Regions from separate parts of the Bradyrhizobium sp. 153 genome, predicted to be linked through region 4. Evidence: predicted binding sites of a transcription regulator. Region 4 holds the regulator's gene; each other region holds the start of a gene.
What was found. Region 4 encodes LexA, which represses DNA repair genes until DNA is damaged. Its sites were predicted from a motif close to TGTTCNNNNTGTGTTCNG; they were not measured.
Positions count from the first base shown of each region.

Region 1: the regulator LexA is predicted to act here: its motif matches at 1,864-1,881, upstream of ruvC (crossover junction endodeoxyribonuclease RuvC).
Region 2: the regulator LexA is predicted to act here: its motif matches at 2,333-2,350, upstream of IVA91_RS14190 (PA0069 family radical SAM protein).
Region 3: the regulator LexA is predicted to act here: its motif matches at 1,427-1,444, upstream of IVA91_RS20430 (ATP-dependent Clp protease adaptor ClpS).

Region 1 covers NZ_JADPKH010000016.1:6,114-10,304, reverse strand. The annotation lists gene IVA91_RS03750 (methyl-accepting chemotaxis protein) at 1-720, opposite strand, end outside; gene IVA91_RS03745 (YebC/PmpR family DNA-binding transcriptional regulator) at 942-1,688, shown strand; gene ruvC (crossover junction endodeoxyribonuclease RuvC) at 1,912-2,439, shown strand; gene ruvA (Holliday junction branch migration protein RuvA) at 2,436-3,053, shown strand; gene ruvB (Holliday junction branch migration DNA helicase RuvB) at 3,074-4,105, shown strand.
Region 2 covers NZ_JADPKH010000053.1:300,193-304,383, reverse strand. The annotation lists gene IVA91_RS14195 (phosphoketolase family protein) at 1-2,162, opposite strand, end outside; gene IVA91_RS14190 (PA0069 family radical SAM protein) at 2,372-3,547, shown strand; gene IVA91_RS14185 (VOC family protein) at 3,571-4,026, shown strand; gene IVA91_RS14180 (ribonuclease HII) at 4,104-4,191, shown strand, end outside.
Region 3 covers NZ_JADPKH010000082.1:234,104-238,294, forward strand. The annotation lists gene IVA91_RS20420 (enoyl-CoA hydratase) at 24-794, opposite strand; gene IVA91_RS20425 (MarR family winged helix-turn-helix transcriptional regulator) at 791-1,240, opposite strand; gene IVA91_RS20430 (ATP-dependent Clp protease adaptor ClpS) at 1,475-3,202, shown strand; partial or broken gene IVA91_RS20435 (tannase/feruloyl esterase family alpha/beta hydrolase) at 3,240-4,191, opposite strand, start outside.
Region 4 covers NZ_JADPKH010000128.1:106,254-110,444, reverse strand. The annotation lists gene glp (gephyrin-like molybdotransferase Glp) at 117-1,328, shown strand; gene lexA (transcriptional repressor LexA) at 1,506-2,207, shown strand; gene IVA91_RS30625 (hypothetical protein) at 2,762-3,196, shown strand; gene IVA91_RS30620 (ComEC/Rec2 family competence protein) at 3,335-4,191, opposite strand, start outside.

The DNA.
Region 1 (4,191 bases), on a different contig from region 4:
GACGGTCTCGAACACCGGGCGGATCGCCTCGATCGCCTGCGAGATGCGGTGCACGGCATCCGCAGAGCCGGCGGCGTCGCGCTGGAGTGCATCGATCTTTTTGGTGATCTCTTCGGTCGCGCCCTGGGTCTGCACTGCGAGCGCCTTCACTTCCGTCGCGACAACTGCAAAGCCTTTGCCGGCCGCGCCGGCGCGCGCGGCCTCGATGGTCGAGTTGAGCGCGAGCAGCGTCGTCTGCCGTGCGATCTGCGCGATCAGATTGACGACATTGCCGATGGCGGCGGAGGACTCGCGCAGGCGATCGACATTGGCGCGGGCTTCCTGCGCGGCGGCGCTGGCCTCGTCGGCGAGCTTGCCTGCCTCGCGAACCTGCGCTCCGATTCCCAGTGCGGACTGCGTGAACTTGTCGGCGGCATGGGCGAAGGTCGAGGCGGTCGATTGCGCCGCGTTGGTGCGGCCGGTCAGGGCGTCGGTGCGGTCGCGAATGGCGGCAAGGGTTGCCGCGGTCGCCTCGGCGCCGCCGGCCACCGAATTGGCGGCGCGCTCGAGCTGCCGGATCATCGCGCCGAGCTCGAGTTCCAGCAGTTCCAGGATCTCGCGGGCCGAGTCGCCATCGGCGGTCCCGGCGGGCTCGGAATGAGCCACCGGTTGCGCAGCCTGCGGGGCTGCCGCAGGCGCAGCCATGTCCGGCAGACGCTTCCGAAATAGTCCGAACGCCATCGGGTCTCTCTGGTCGGGGGACGGTCGGACGCTATTTTCGCAGGCTGAAATGAAGTCAGGGTTAACGATGCCTGAGACCTAGGCAGAGGCCATTACGGCGGCTACCTTTACAGTGCTACCTTAGAGCAGCAGATCCCTTTGATTCCGGTGGGTTGGCGGCCTATAAGGCCGCGCCTCCCACCCATCGGCGAACGATCCCAAGACCCTTCAAGAGACCACGCATGGCCGGACATTCCCAATTCAAGAACATCATGCACCGCAAGGGGCGGCAGGATGCCCAGAAGTCGAAGCTGTTCGGCAAGCTGGCGCGGGAAATCACCGTCGCGGCCAAGCTGGGTACACCCGACCCCGCCATGAACCCGCGCCTGCGCGCCGCCGTGATCGCCGCGCGCCAGGAGAACATGCCGAAGGACAATATCGAGCGCGCCATCAAGAAGGCGCTCGGCAGCGAGGGCGAGAATTATGACGAGATCCGCTACGAGGGCTACGGCCCCGGCGGCGTCGCCGTCATCGTCGAGGCGCTGACTGACAACCGCAACCGCGCCGCGTCCGATATCCGCTCCTTCTTCACCAAGTCCGGCGGCAATCTCGGCGAAACCGGCTCGGTCTCCTTCATGTTCGACCGTACCGGCATCATCGAATACGATCGCAGCGTCGCGTCTGACGATGCCGTGCTGGACGCGGCAATCGAGGCCGGCGCCGACGACGTGATCTCCGGCGAGGGCGGACACGAGATCTACGCCTCGACCGAAAGCTATCGCGACGTCGCCAAGGCGCTGGAAGCCAAGTTCGGTGAGCCGCGCAAGGCCGCGCTGATCTGGAAGCCGCAGAACACGGTGTCGGTCGACGACGAGACCGGCGAGAAGCTGCTCAAATTGATGGACATGCTGAATGAGCACGACGACGTCCAGAACGTCTACGCCAATTTCGAGGTGTCGGACGCGCTGATGGCGAAGATGGGCGGCTAGGCCCTCAACCCTCCGCTGTCGTCGCCCGGCTTGACCGGGCGACCCAGTATTCCAGAGACGTTCGAACAATACCGATAAGCCGCGGCATACTGGATACCCGCCTTCGCGGGTATGACACCGGAATGTGTGCTGAGCGGCGGTGCGCCCCGCGGTATCCCACTTCCCCTGTTACTTCCGTTCTGTTTCTGTTTCGCTTCGGGCGGCCAGCCGCTATCACTGGCCCATGACTGCGCTCCCGATTCGCGGCCCCGTTCGCATCATCGGCATCGACCCCGGCCTGCGCCGCACCGGCTGGGGCGTGATCGAGGCTGAGGGCAACCGTCTGATCTACGTCGCCTGCGGCTCGGTGGAACCGCCGGACGACTTGCCGTTGGCGAGCCGGCTGCTTGCGATCCATGAGGGGCTCGCGGCCGTTCTGTCCGATCACCGGCCGATGGAAGCCGCGGTCGAGCAGACCTTTGTCAACAAGGACGGCGTTGCGACACTGAAGCTCGGCCAGGCCCGCGGCGTTGCCATGCTGGCGCCCGCAATGTTCGGCATCGTTGTCGCCGAATATGCGCCGAACCAGGTCAAGAAGACGGTGGTCGGCGCCGGTCACGCCGACAAGCAACAGATCGCGATGATGCTCAAGATTTTGCTGCCCAAGGCCGAGCCGCCGTCGGCGGATGCCGCCGACGCGCTCGCCATCGCCATCACCCACGCTCATCACCGCCAGAGCACCGCGCTCAGGCTGAAGGTCGTGGGGATATGATCGGCAAGCTCAAGGGGCTGATCGATACTTACGGCGAGGATTTCGTCATCCTCGACGTCGGCGGCGTTGGCTATCAGGTGCATTGCTCGTCACGCACGTTGCAGCATCTGCCGTCGCCGGGCGAAGCGGCCGTGCTGTCGATCGAGACTTATGTCCGCGAGGACCAGATCAAACTGTTCGGCTTTCGCACTGACCAGGAGCGTGAATGGTTTCGCCTGCTCCAGACCGTGCAGGGCGTCGGCGCCAAGGTCGCGCTCGCCGTGCTCGGCACCTTGTCGCCGGCTGACCTCGCCAATGCCATCGCGCTCCGCGACAAGGCGGCGGTCGCGCGCACGCCCGGCGTCGGCCCCAAGGTCGCCGAGCGCATCGTCACCGAACTGAAGGACAAGGCGCCGGCCTTTGCCAATGTCGATCCGGCCGTGGTGCATCTCGCCGGCGCCGTCGACGACCAGCGCGCGCCGCGCCCCGTGGCGGATGCGATCTCCGCACTGGTCAATCTCGGCTACGGCCAACCGCAGGCCGCCGCGGCGATTGCGTCGGCTTCGCGTAGTGCGGGCGAGAATGCCGAGACCGCGCAGCTCATCCGCCTCGGCCTGAAGGAACTCGCGAAGTGAGCGATCCCAAGGCCAATCGCATGGTCTCGCCCGAGCGCCGCAGCGATGATGTCGGCGACACCGCGCTGCGCCCGCAATCGCTGTCCGACTTCGTCGGCCAGCAGCAGGCGCGCAAGAACCTCTCGATCTTCATCGAGGCGGCGCGCAAGCGCGGCGAGGCGCTGGATCACGTGCTGTTCGTGGGTCCCCCGGGTCTCGGCAAGACCACGCTGGCGCAGATCGTGGCGAAGGAGCTGGGCGTCGGCTTTCGTGCCACATCGGGGCCGGTGATCGCCAAGGCCGGCGATCTCGCCGCTCTCCTCACCAACCTCGAAGAGCGCGACGTGCTCTTCATCGACGAAATCCATCGCCTCAGTCCGGCGGTGGAAGAGGTGCTCTATCCCGCGATGGAGGACTTTCAGCTCGACCTCATCATCGGCGAGGGCCCGGCGGCGCGCTCGGTGAAGATCGAGCTGTCGAAATTCACCCTCGTCGGCGCTACCACGCGCGCTGGCCTGCTGACCAATCCGCTGCGCGACCGCTTCGGCATTCCGGTGCGGCTCAATTTCTACACCATTGAAGAACTGGAAAGCATCGTCAGCCGCGGCGCGCGCGTGCTCAATGTCGGCATGACCGCCGATGGCGCCAACGAGATCGCGCGCCGCGCCCGCGGCACACCGCGCATCGCGGGCCGTCTGCTCCGCCGGGTCCGCGACTTCGCCTCGGCGGCCGATGCCGACAAGATCGACCGCAAGATCGCCGACCACGCACTCAGCGCGCTCGAGGTCGATGCCGCAGGCCTCGATGCCATGGACCGCCGCTACCTCACGACCATCGCGCAGAACTATGGCGGCGGCCCGGTCGGCGTCGAGACCATGGCCGCCGCTTTGTCCGAGCCGCGCGATGCGATCGAGGACATCATCGAGCCCTATCTGATCCAGTGCGGCTATCTCCAGCGCACCCCGCGCGGCCGCCTGCTCACCTCGCACGCCTTCCGTCATCTCGGTCTCGCCGAGCCCTCGCGCGACGCGGCCCAGTTCGGCCTGTTCGGCTCGGACGAGAGCGACGACTGATTTGCGCAAGTGCAAAGTGCTCCAGTTCTCATGAATTTCCGGTAATCTTGTGCAGGTCCCTGCACGGAGATGCAGACGGTCTGCAC
Region 2 (4,191 bases), on a different contig from region 4:
TCGGCAAATCCGCGCACATGCATGCCGGTATGATTGGTGCGGTTATAAGTCAGCCGGTGAATGAGATAAGGATAGCCGTGATAGGCGAAGATCACCGGCTTGTCCGATGTGAACAGGCTGTCGAAGTCGCGGTCGGAGAGGCCGTGCGGATGCTGCGCCCGAGGTTGCAGCGTCATGAGGTCGACGACGTTGACGACGCGGATCTTCAATTCGGGCAGCGCCTTGCGCAGCAGGTCGACGGCGGCGAGCGTCTCCAGTGTCGGCACGTCGCCGGCGCAGGCCATCACGACGTCGGGCTCTGCGTTTGCCTCCTCCGTGCCCGCCCAGGTCCAGATGCCGATGCCGGCGTCGCAATGCGTAGCCGCCTCCTGCATCGACAGCCATTGCGGCGCCGGCTGCTTGCCCGCGACGATGACGTTGATGCGGTTGTAGGTGCGCAGGCAATGATCGACGATCCACAACAGCGTGTTGGTATCAGGCGGGAAATAGATGCGGACGATGTCAGCCTTCTTGTTGGCGACGAGATCGACGAAACCAGGATCCTGATGGCTGAAGCCGTTGTGGTCCTGGCGCCAGACATGCGAGGTCAAGAGATAGTTGAGCGAGGCGATCGGGCGGCGCCATGGCAGATCGCGCGTCACCTTCAGCCATTTGGCGTGCTGGTTGAACATGGAATCGACGATGTGGATGAAGGCCTCGTAGCAGGAGAAGAAGCCGTGCCTGCCGGTGAGCAGATAGCCTTCGAGCCAGCCTTGACAGAGATGCTCGCTCAGGACCTCCATGACGCGGCCGTCCTGCGCGAGATGCACGTCGTAAGATTCGGTTGGCTCCATCCAGACGCGTTCGGTTGCCTCGAACACCGCGTCTAACCGGTTTGATGCCGTCTCGTCCGGGCCCATGATGCGGAAATTGCGCGCCTCGGCGTTGAGGCGAACGACGTCGCGCAGGAATTTGCCGAGCTCGCGTGTGGCTTCCGCCACGACACCGCCGGGCTGCGGTACCTCGACAGCGAAGCTGCGGAAGTCCGGCAGCTTCAGCTCCTTCTTCAACAGTCCGCCATTGGCATGCGGATTGGTCCCCATTCGCCGCTGGCCTTCGGGCGCGAGCGCCTGAAGCTCGGGAATCAGCGCCCCGCTGGGGTCGAACAACTTGTCCGGCTCATAGCTGCGCATCCAGTCTTCGAGCACCTTCAGATGCGCCGGATTCTCGCGGCAACTCGCAACGGGCACCTGATGCGCGCGCCAAAAACCTTCGACCTTCTTGCCGTCAACCTCCTTCGGGCCGGTCCAGCCCTTGGGGCTGCGCAGCACGATCATCGGCCAGCGCGGTCGCTCGACGCTTTTGCGCCCATCGCGGGCGTGCTGCTGGATCGAGCGGATGCTGACGAGCGCGACGTCGAGCGCATCCGCCATGGCCTGGTGCATCAATTTGGGATCGTCGCCTTCGACGAACAGCGGCTCATGGCCGAGCCCGCGGAAGAGGTCGCGGATCTCTTCGTTGCGCATCCGCCCGAGCACGGTGGGGTTGGCGATCTTGTAGCCGTTGAGGTGCAGGATCGGCAGCACCGCGCCGTCATGGGCCGGGTTCAAGAACTTGTTCGAGTGCCACGACGCCGCCAGCGGGCCGGTTTCGGCCTCGCCGTCGCCGACGACGCAGGCGACGATGAGGTCGGGATTGTCGAATGCCGCGCCATAGGCGTGCACCAGCGCATAGCCGAGCTCGCCGCCCTCGTGGATCGAGCCCGGCGTTTCCGGCGCCGCGTGGCTCGGAATGCCGCCGGGGAAGGAGAACTGCCTGAACAGCTTGCGCAATCCCTCAGTATCGCGCGCGATGTCGGGATAGATCTCGCTGTAGCTGCCTTCCAGATAGGTGTTGGCAACCATGCCCGGGCCGCCATGGCCGGGACCGCAGACGTAGATCACGTTGAGGTCGAGCGCACGGATGACGCGGTTGAGGTGAGCATAGATGAAGTTCAGGCCGGGCGTCGTGCCCCAATGGCCGAGCAGGCGCGGCTTGATGTGCTCGGGCCGTAGCGGTTCGCGCAACAGCGGATTGTCGAGGAGATAGATTTGCCCGACCGAGAGATAGTTGGCGGCACGCCAGTAGCGATCGAGGAGATCGAGTTCGCTGCTCGCGGCGCGCAATTGTCGTTGATTTGTCATGTTCTTGCCGACCTTCACCCAGCGATCGTCATCAACATTGTTCCGGCGCGATTGATCCCTTCGCCATGAAACGGGATCGCCGCCCCGCCGGTGTTGCGTGAGGTCAAGGGCGCGCGCCCGAAGTTTGGGCAGCGCTACTGTGCATGGGGTTGTTTCCGCGTTTTTGCTCTTGTTCTTGATTTGTTCTGGGCGCGTGCTATGTTGGGTTCATGAGTCGAGCATCTTCTCGTGCCCTCAAGCACCCGCCGGTTACGGCGCCCTCCGAGCCGGCGGGTGCGCCTTCTGATTTTCCTGTCGATTTTCCCGAGCTTGGCGTCGCCATCGATCGCGCACGCAGGCGAGGGCGGGGCGTCCAGTCCAACGCCAGCGGCCGTTACGAGGCCGAGGCCCGCGTCGCCTTCGACGATGGCTGGCAGAGCCTGGAGGAACTGCCGCCGTTCAAGACCACGGTCGGGATCGACACCTCACGCAAGGTGATCACCCGCAACGATTCCCCCGACATCGGTTTCGACCGCTCGATCAACCCCTATCGCGGCTGCGAGCACGGCTGCGTCTATTGCTTCGCGCGGCCGACGCACGCCTATCTCGGCCTGTCTCCCGGGCTCGACTTCGAGTCCAAACTGTTTGCCAAGCCCGAGGCGGCGGCGCTGCTCGAGAAGGAACTCGCTGCCAGCGGCTACGAGCCGCGGATGATCGCGATCGGCACCAACACCGATCCCTATCAGCCGATCGAGCGCGAGCGAAAGATCATGCGAGGCATCCTAGAGGTGCTGGAGCGCGCCGGGCATCCCGTCGGCATCGTCACCAAATCGGTCCTGGTGGTGCGCGATATCGACATTCTCGCGCGGATGGCCAAGCGCAACCTCGCCAAGGTCGCGATCTCCGTCACCTCGCTCGATCCGAGGCTCGCGCGCACCATGGAGCCGCGGGCGGCGACGCCGCCGAAGCGACTGGAAGCGCTCAAGCAGCTCTCGGAGGCGGGCATTCCGACCACTGTGATGGTCGCGCCCGTGATCCCCGCGCTGAACGATTCCGAGATCGAGCGCATTCTTGATGCCGCAGCCCATGCCGGCGTCAAGGAAGCCTCCTACGTGCTGCTGCGGCTGCCGCTCGAGGTCCGCGATCTGTTTCGCGAATGGCTGATGGCGAACTATCCAGACCGCTACCGCCACGTCTTCACGCTGATCCGCGACATGCGCGGCGGCCGCGACTACGATGCGAAATGGGGCGAGCGGATGAAGGGGACCGGCCCGATGGCCTGGACCATCGGCCGTCGCTTCGAGATCGCCTGCGACAGGCTCGGCCTCAACAAGCGGCGCTCCAAGCTGACCACCGATCACTTCGCGCGGCCGAAGCGGAACGGCGATCAGCTCAGCCTGTTCTGATCGCGAAGTGGACGAGGCGTAACATGAGTGAGGAAACCACCGTGCCGGTGCCGCGGCTGACCGTAGTCACGCTCGGTGTCAGCAACATCCGCGCCAGCATTGCCTTTTACGAGGCGCTCGGTTTCTCGCGCCTGCTCAAGGCGACCGGTGAGGCGGTCGCATTCTACGACACCGGTGGTCCGGTGCTCGCCTTGTATCCCTGGGATCAGCTCGCCGCCGACGCCGGGTTGCCGGACAATCCAAGACCGCCGGCATTTCGCGGGATGACGCTCGCCTGGAACTGCCGGACGCGCGAGGAGGTCGATACGGTGCTGGCTTTCGCTGTCGACAAGGGTGCAGCGCTGCTGAAAGCGGCGCACGAGACTGATTACGGCGGCTATTCCGGCTATTTCACCGATCCCGATGGCCATCCTTGGGAGGTCGTGGTCGCACCCGGGATCGAGGTGGGCGAGGACCGACGGGTGCATTTGGCGGAATAGGGCGGCTCACCTGAATAACGGGAATTGTCTCGGGTTCCAGGTTGCGCTGGCGAAGCCGCTTGCGCACGATCCCCACCATGATTCGGGACAAGTCCGCCAAGAAGCTGGCCAAAGACACGCCAAAAAAAGACGGTGCGAAGAAGGCTGCGCCTGCCAACACGTTGG
Region 3 (4,191 bases), on a different contig from region 4:
CGCCTCCGGCAGGCCGCGTTCCCTCACGCAACCCTGGTGAAATCCGGCGGTCGGCGCTCTGCAAAGGCAGTGAACGCCTCGCGCGCTTCGGCGGTGCGCAGGCGCTGCGTGAACTGCTCGCCCTCCGCGTTCATCTGCGCAACCAGCGCCTCGCCATTGCGCATCAGCTTCTTGGTGGCGATGAGCGCACCGGCCGGCTGGCGGGCCAGGCGCTGCGCGAGCGCAAGCGCCTCGGCATCGAGCGTGTCGAGCGGCACCACCCGGTTGGCGAGGCCCCATTCCAGCGCGGCCTGCGCCGGCACCGTCTCGCCAAGTGCGAACATCTCATAAGCTCGGGCGTAGCCGATCCGCGCCGGCATCAACAGGCTGGAGGCCGCTTCCGGCACCAGCGCGAGGCTGACGAAGGGCGTCGACAATTGCGCATTGTCGGCGAGGACGACGAGATCGCAATGCAGCAGCATCGTGGTGCCGACGCCGACGGCGCGGCCCTGCACCGCCGCAACCAGCGGCCGGGTGCAACGCGCCAGCGACTGGATGAACCGCACGACGTTGCGGCTGCCTTCCGACTTGCCCGCTGCAACCGCGGCAAATTCGCCGACGTCGTTGCCGGCAGTGAACATGTCGCCCTCGCCGCGGATCAGGATCACGCGAGCGGACGGATCGAACTCGGCGGATTCGATACTGTCGGCGAGCTTGCCGTACATCGTGTCCGTCAGCGCGTTCTTCTTGTCGGGGCGCGCCAGCGTAAGGGTAAGAATTCCGCTGTTGTTCTCGATCCGGACGTGCTCGGTCATTCGTCTGCTCCTCTTGGAAACTTGTCCTGAATGCACATCAGCCAGCGTGCGACGATGTCGATCTCCGCAGCCGTAAATCCTTCCGTCAGCGCCGCATTGACCTCCGCCGCGCTGGCCTTCGCCTGCGCCAGCGCGCTGCGCCCCTTCGGGGTCAGCCAGATCCGCCAGGCGCGTCCGTCCTCGCGATCGGCCCGCCGCTCGATCAGTTTGGCGGCTGCCGTGCGATCGACTAGGCCGGAAATGCCGGCCGGGCCAAGATCGAGCGCCGCACCCGCCTCACCGATCAGCACACCATCCTGCTTGCCGAGAATGAACAGCAGCCCGGCCTGCGCCGGCGTTACCTCGCTCTCGGGCCGAGCCGCCATCCAGCGCTGCAACCGGCGTTGCGCGACGCTCAGCAGGTAGATCAGGCGATGGTGGCTCGCTGTGGCTTCCTTATTTCGCATACGAAATATATAATGCGAGGCCAACCGCGTTGTCAAAGAGGGGTTGCCGATGCGGCATGGCCATGGCGATCGCGGTCGTGCCGATCGTCAAGCCGACGCGGCACGAAGGCGGCGAGTGGGATGGCGCATTGAAATTCCATCGGGAATTTGACGCACCCGTTGGCGCTTGACGGCCGCCCTCCTTTATGTTCCATATTTGTTCTTCACTCGTTTTGGTTGCAATAGGATCATTTCATGACGAAGGATGCGCGCGGCGAGCGCGAGCCGGCTCAGCTCGTGATTCACAATGATGACGAAACGCCGGACGAGTTTGTCATCGGGTTGCTCCGCCAGGTTTTTGGCAAATCGGAGCGTGAAGCGGCCGCGGTGATAGCGCGGGTCGAGCGGGAGGAGAAGGCCACTTGCGGTCCGTACCCGCAATCGGTCGCCGAGGCGCTGTTCAAGTCGGCTCAGCAATATATCTGGCTCGGCCAACATCCGCTGAGGATCACGCTAGAAGAGATTAAGACCCCCTGCGAACTCTGCGGCAAGCCTGAGGGACAGACCGATGTTCGGATCGGGAGCCGCACGGTCTGGCTGTGCAGCGACTGCATTCGTGCAGCAGACACCGTGAACACACCGCAAGAGTCGGAAGAGGAGTTCGAATACGCTTGCGACGTGCTTGACTGGCATTTTGCCAACGTCTCGCGTAGCAATCTCGTGACCACCATCCGCCAGTTTCCCGGCCATATGCGGGTCGATGTCCAGGCAGCGATCGAGGGACTGTTCGGCAAGTCGATCCGGCTGTTCGGGCTGAACGAAGAACAGCGCTACGAAACGCTGTCGATCTCACGGCTCCTCCGCGATGGCCGCAATGCGCTCGCGATTGCTCCGCTGCAATATTCCGACGTGGATGTCGGCGAGAAGAGCCCGGTCAAATGTCTCGATAACGGCCTCTGGCTGTGCGAGCAGGATGGCCTTCGTTACGCGGTCTTGCTGTGTGCCCACCGCGAATACAGCCGAGAACCGGGAATTCGGATCGAGATCCTCGTGCCGGCAGGCACCGCGGGCGCGGCACTCGTGCAGCAGTGTTTTGGCGAGCTGGAGCAGGCCGTGCAAGCTGCGCGCAGCTATCGCGGCAAGATCCTGTCCCTCGACGCCGATTCCGACTATCGCGGCCGCTCGCGCGGCATCACGGTGCATCGGCTGCCGCCGGTTGCGCGCGATGAGGTGATCCTGCCCGAACAGACCCTGCGGCTGCTCAATCGCAACGTTCTGACTTTCGTCAACACCCGAGATCAATTGCGCCGGCTCGGCCAGTCGACACGTAAGGGCATCTTGCTTTACGGACCGCCGGGCACCGGCAAGACCCATACGATCCGCTATCTGGCAACTCATTTGCCCGGGCACACGACACTGATCATCACCGCCGAGCAAATCGAGCTTCTCGGCGCTTATATGAGTCTGGCACGGCTGCTCCAGCCGTCGATGGTCGTTATCGAGGATGTCGATCTCATCGCCCGCGACCGCGACGACATGGGGCCGTGCGAAGAATCCATGCTGAACAAGTTGCTCAACGAGATGGACGGGCTGAAGGAGGACGCGGACATCCTGTTCGTCCTGACCACCAACCGGCCTGAGGACCTCGAAGGCGCCCTCGCCGGCCGCCCGGGCCGCATCGATCAGGCCATCGAAGTCCCGCTGCCGGACGAGACCGGCCGCGGCAAGCTGGTCCGGCTCTACGGCAAGGGGCTGCCGCTCGACGATGCAATCATCGCAGAAGCGGCCCGCCGCAGTGAGGGCACGAGCTGTGCCTTCATCAAGGAATTGATGCGACGGCTTGCGCAAGGGAGCCTCGCGCGAGACGGTGGCAATTCCGTCGTGTCTGCCGACATCGACGAGGCGCTCGACGACATGTTGTTCTCCGGCGGCAGGCTCAATGCGCAATTGCTCGGAGGCGCACAGGCGATGGCGACGAGATAACGCCTACCCACCGGAGTGGCGGGCTTGGACTGAGCGTTTACGGCGCGCAGGTGAAGCTCGAGGCCTCCGTCACCGGGCCCGACTTGTAATGAGGCCAGGCCGGCCAGCGGCACAGCGGCATCGCGCGCAGCGTCGCGAACGACGGCGCTTCGACCTTCTGCTCGGCGACTTCGAGATCGCCGGGCGCCTTGCCCTGCTCGACCCAGTCGACCAGCACGCTCAGCATGTCGACATTGGCCGGCGCGCCGGAGCCGACATGGTCGACTCCGGGCGCGGTGTAGAGCCGCGCGAACTCCGCGGTCTCCGCCTTGCCGAGCTTGCGCTCGACGCTGTCGAAATAGCGGATGCCGGCATAGGGGCTCTGCGCATAGTCGGCCATGTGCTCGAGCATGATCAGCCGGCCGCCGCGCACCCGGAAGCGGCTGAGATCGGGATCGGTCGAGTCCATCAGCGTGGAGACCTCGATCAGCCGCGCCTTGTGCTCCTCCACCTTGTAGGTGGTGACGTCGAGCTTGGGATCGCGCGCGAATACATATTGGATGCCGCCGGCGCCGTAGATCCAGGCGATGCCGTTGTTGGGCGCAGGCGGCTGCGCGGGCGGCGCGGTGCCGAGCCACCATGCGACCCAGCCGCCGGTCGGGCCGATTGCCGGCGTGTCCTCGCCGGAGACGCCCCAGCCCGGATAATCGTCGAGACCATTGGCGAGCGCGAACGGGAATTTGTAGGGCGCGTGCAGCGTGTTGACGGCCTTGATCTGCGCGTCAGTGAGGCACTGATCGCCGCTCTCGCCCGCCGCGCAGCGCAGCGTCTCGACCTTGAACGCCGCCTTGCAGGAAACGGGATCCTGCACCAGCGCATCGTCGGAGCCGTCGGCCTTGTCGCAGGCCGCGCGCACGGCATCGCCGACGAGCTTGACCTGCGCCGGATTGATCCAGCCCTCGCCCATGGTCACGAGGCCCGAGCGGGTGCCGGCATGCTGCAAGCCGACC
Region 4 (4,191 bases):
CTTCATGACGGAGATCACGCAGGATAAATCATCCTGTCGGCGCCTTTGCCTCGCGCCTGCACTCGGCTAGAACTTTCGCCGCCCATTGCCGATATGCTCAGCAGGAGTTTCCGCCCTTGGCCCTGATGCCGGTTTCTGACGCGCTTGCCGCGGTGCTGGCGGGTGCGGAGCCGCTGCCTGAAGCGATGGTTTCCCTCAACGAGGCCTATCATCGCGTGCTCGCACGCGATGTCCCGGCGCTGCGCACACAGCCGCCGGAAGCAATGTCGGCGATGGACGGCTACGCGGTGCGCGCGAGCGATGCAACAAAGCTCGATAGTACGCTCACCTTGATTGGCGAAGTGGCGGCGGGTCGTCCGTTCGCGGGAACGCTGGGCCCCGGCGAAGCCGTGCGGATCTTCACCGGCGGCGTCATTCCCAACGGTGCCGACGCGGTCGTGATCCAGGAGGACACGGTTGCGGACGGCAAGCGCATCACGATCAAGGAAGCCGCGATTGCCGGCCGCCACATCCGCCCCGCGGGCGTCGACTTCTCCGAAGGAGACGTGCTCCTGCGCAAGGGAACCCGTCTCACCGAGCGCGATCTCGCGCTCGCCGCCGCCATGAATCATCCGCAGCTTGCCGTCTGCCGCCGTCCGAAGGTCGCGATCCTCGCCACCGGCGACGAGCTGGTCATGCCGGGAACCACACCCGCTCACGGCCAGGTCGTCTATTCCAACGGCTATGCCCTGCACGCGCTCGCCCGCAGCGAGGGGGCCGATACCATCGACCTCGGCATTGCCGCCGATACGCTGGAGGCCACCACTGCCGGCATCCGCCGCGCCCGCGAGAGCGGCGCCGAGATCCTGGTCACGAGCGGCGGCGCGTCGGTCGGCGACCATGATCTGGTCCAGCAGGCGTTGAGGGACGAAGGCATCGCGATGGCGTTCTGGAAGATCGCGATGCGCCCGGGCAAGCCGATGATGCATGGGCGGCTCGGCGCGATGCGCGTGATCGGCCTGCCGGGCAATCCTGTGTCATCCTACGTGTGCGCCTTCCTGTTCCTGGTGCCGCTGATTCGCGCCTTGTCGGGACGATCCATGATTCATCACCGACAAGAACGCGCCGTGCTCGGCCGCGATGTGGATGCAAACGATATGCGCGCGGACTATCTGCGCGCACATCTGGAGACGCGCGACGATGGCACGTTGGTGGCCCTTCCCGTCAATCACCAGGATTCCTCGCTGCTTGCGAATCTCGCTGCAGCACAGGCACTTCTCGTCCGCGCACCGTTCGCTCCGAAGGCAGAAGCCGGCTCGCCTTGCGAGGTCCTGCGCCTGCCCGTCTGAACGCATCCACCACACGCGTTCCGCGAACTTTGTCCCGTTCACGGTAAATTAAGCAGTTGCGGAACACATATCGAACATATAGTGTCCGTTCATGATTTGTTTCGAGCATGTAGCGGTTCACCGCTCCAATTTAGCGTCTCGGAATCGAACGACATCAACCGGGGGACTTTGGTCGAGATGTTAACGCGCAAACAATACGAGCTTCTGCGGTTCATCAGCGAACGTCTGAAGGAAAGTGGCGTGCCGCCCTCCTTCGACGAGATGAAGGATGCGCTCGACCTGCGCTCGAAATCGGGCATCCATCGCCTGATCACCGCGCTCGAGGAGCGCGGCTTCATCCGCCGCCTGCCCAACCGCGCCCGCGCCATCGAGGTGATCAAGCTGCCCGAGCTCCAGGCCGCCGCCGGCAGCCGCCGCGGCTTCACGCCGAGCGTCATCGAGGGCAATCTCGGCAAGGTGCGCGCGAGCTCCAGTTCTTCCGCGGACGAAGGCGAGCGTCCCGTTGCGGTGCCCGTGATGGGTCGCATCGCGGCCGGCACGCCGATCGAAGCGTTGCAGACCCGCAGTCACACCATTAGCGTGCCGCCCGACATGCTCGGCTCGGGCGAACACTACGCACTCGAAGTGCGCGGCGATTCGATGGTCGAAGCCGGCATTCTCGATGGCGACATGGCGCTGATCCAGCGTAACGAGAGCGCCGATACCGGCGACATCGTGGTGGCCCTGATCGACGACGAGGAAGCGACGCTCAAGCGCTTTCGTCGCCGGGGGGCGTCGATCGCGCTCGAGCCCGCCAATGCCGCCTACGAGGTGCGCATCCTGCCGCCGAACCGGGTGAAGATTCAGGGCAAGCTGATCGGGCTGTACCGCAAGTACTGAGACGGGCCAGCGGTCATTCGATACCAATGATTCCGATTGGAGCGGACGATGGTCCGCTCCAGCTGGATAGTCTTTTGGTCTTGCGCAGATTATCCGGCCCCTCTCTCCGGCGCTCCATCCTCGGCATGCGGCTCCAAGCACGCATCGCTTGTGAAGAGATCGTGCGCAGGATCGCTTTAAGCGCCTTCGCAGCGTGCTGATCGCTTGCATCGGCCGCGCAAGCATTCGCAACTCAATTGCAGCACCATGCACGCAATCTGCGCACGTAGGGAGCGAGCTATTCCGCAACGCCTAAACTCCCATCAACCGACAGCCACGGCGAAGCTGGCCACATTCCCCCTCTCGGCGCCCGCAGGCCACGGGCGCTCGCATCCGCCGAATGCACTGAAGCGAGCTTTGTTCCTATGACTTCGGGAAAGATAATGTGATCGTGTCCGGCAACGCCAGCCGCAGATTTGCCCACAACCGAGCAGAGCGTTACGTGCTTCCACTCTGATAGAGGCTTGCGCCTCCGAAGGAGGCGCGGGTTGCTATCTTCGAATGAGGAGCACCCGATGTGTGACTACAGCCTGCATGCCGTTGCATCTCGCCCCGCCGAAGTCGGCGAGACGATCGTGTCGACAACGTTCCGCGGCACCTCAACGCGCGGCTTTGCTTCCGCGGCCGATCCGACCGTGGCCGTCTGCCTGCTGCCGGGAACGGAGCTCGCCTTCGCCGACAACGTCCGTTACGATAATCGCTGGATCTGGACGCGCACCATCAACTCCCGCGTCGGCAAGTTCGGCAAGATCGATCCGCACATACCCGACCGCCATCATGACGCGATCGAATTCCCCGACGGCAAATACGTGCTGGTGACGCAGCTCGTCGAAGGCCAGCGCGCAACCGTGCTGCAATTGCCGGTGACGCAGCCGGTCAGCGAGCGCGAGCACAAGCCGCAGATCGTTGCCGATAGCCGGTCGACGATCACGCGCCTGCCGATTGGCTGAGCCGTCCCCGCCCGCGGGGTCGGGCCAGGATTGAAATGCCATCGCCGGCCGAGGCCGGCGAGATGGTATAATTTGTGTGCTGCGGAGTCCGGTCGGACCCGGACCTACTCTTCGCATTTGTTTTTAATCGTCCGGCCCCTAATCGTCGACCTGCAAGTCGGTCTCCGCCGGCGTTGCATCCCGGTTGCGGGCCGCGGCCGTCCTCGGCACAAGGCTCCCATCGAAATCACCCTCGCCGGCGCCGGCCGGCAACCAGGGACGGCTTGTGCCTCTTGCTCTCACCGCCTGTATCGCAAAGCCGTCACCACGCTGCGTCAACGCCAGCGCGCCCTGGCTGGTGAGACGCTGCCGGTCGACCACCATCGCCGCGCAATCGGGCGGCGCGGGGCGCGTCGTGACCACCAGCGCGGCGCGACTGCAATCCTCAGCCAGCGCATCGATGCGCAGTGAAAGCGCGACCAGCCGACCGTCGGCAAGCGGCGTCACACAGCCGGACTCGTCGCACGACACGCCGTCAGCCAGCGAGCTACTCCCGGCATCGCGCGGATCGGCGTCGGCAGCTAACCACTCTTTGAGCAGAAAGCCATCCTTGCTCGCCCGGATCACATGCAACTGCCCGTCCCTGCCCCGCACCGCGACGCTGGCGCCGTCCCCGGCAATCAGGATGTCGGGCTGCCGCACCGACAGGCCCCACGCGATGGCGGCCAGCAGCACCAAGGCGCCAGACCAGCGCAAGGGCGTGCGCAACAGGCCCATCAAGATGATCCCGAGGCTTGCCGCGATCAGCGGCGCGGTGCCGAAGGCAGGGATCCGGCCGACTGCACCCGGCAGTGCCGCCACCCAGCGCGACACCGCGACCATCCAGTCGATGCCGATCCCCATCAGCCACCAGAACACGCTGTCAAGCCCAAAGGGAGCCGCGAGCAGTCCCAACAGGCCAGCCGGCATCACCAGTGCCGAGACCACCGGCATCGCGCCGAGATTGGCGAGCACGC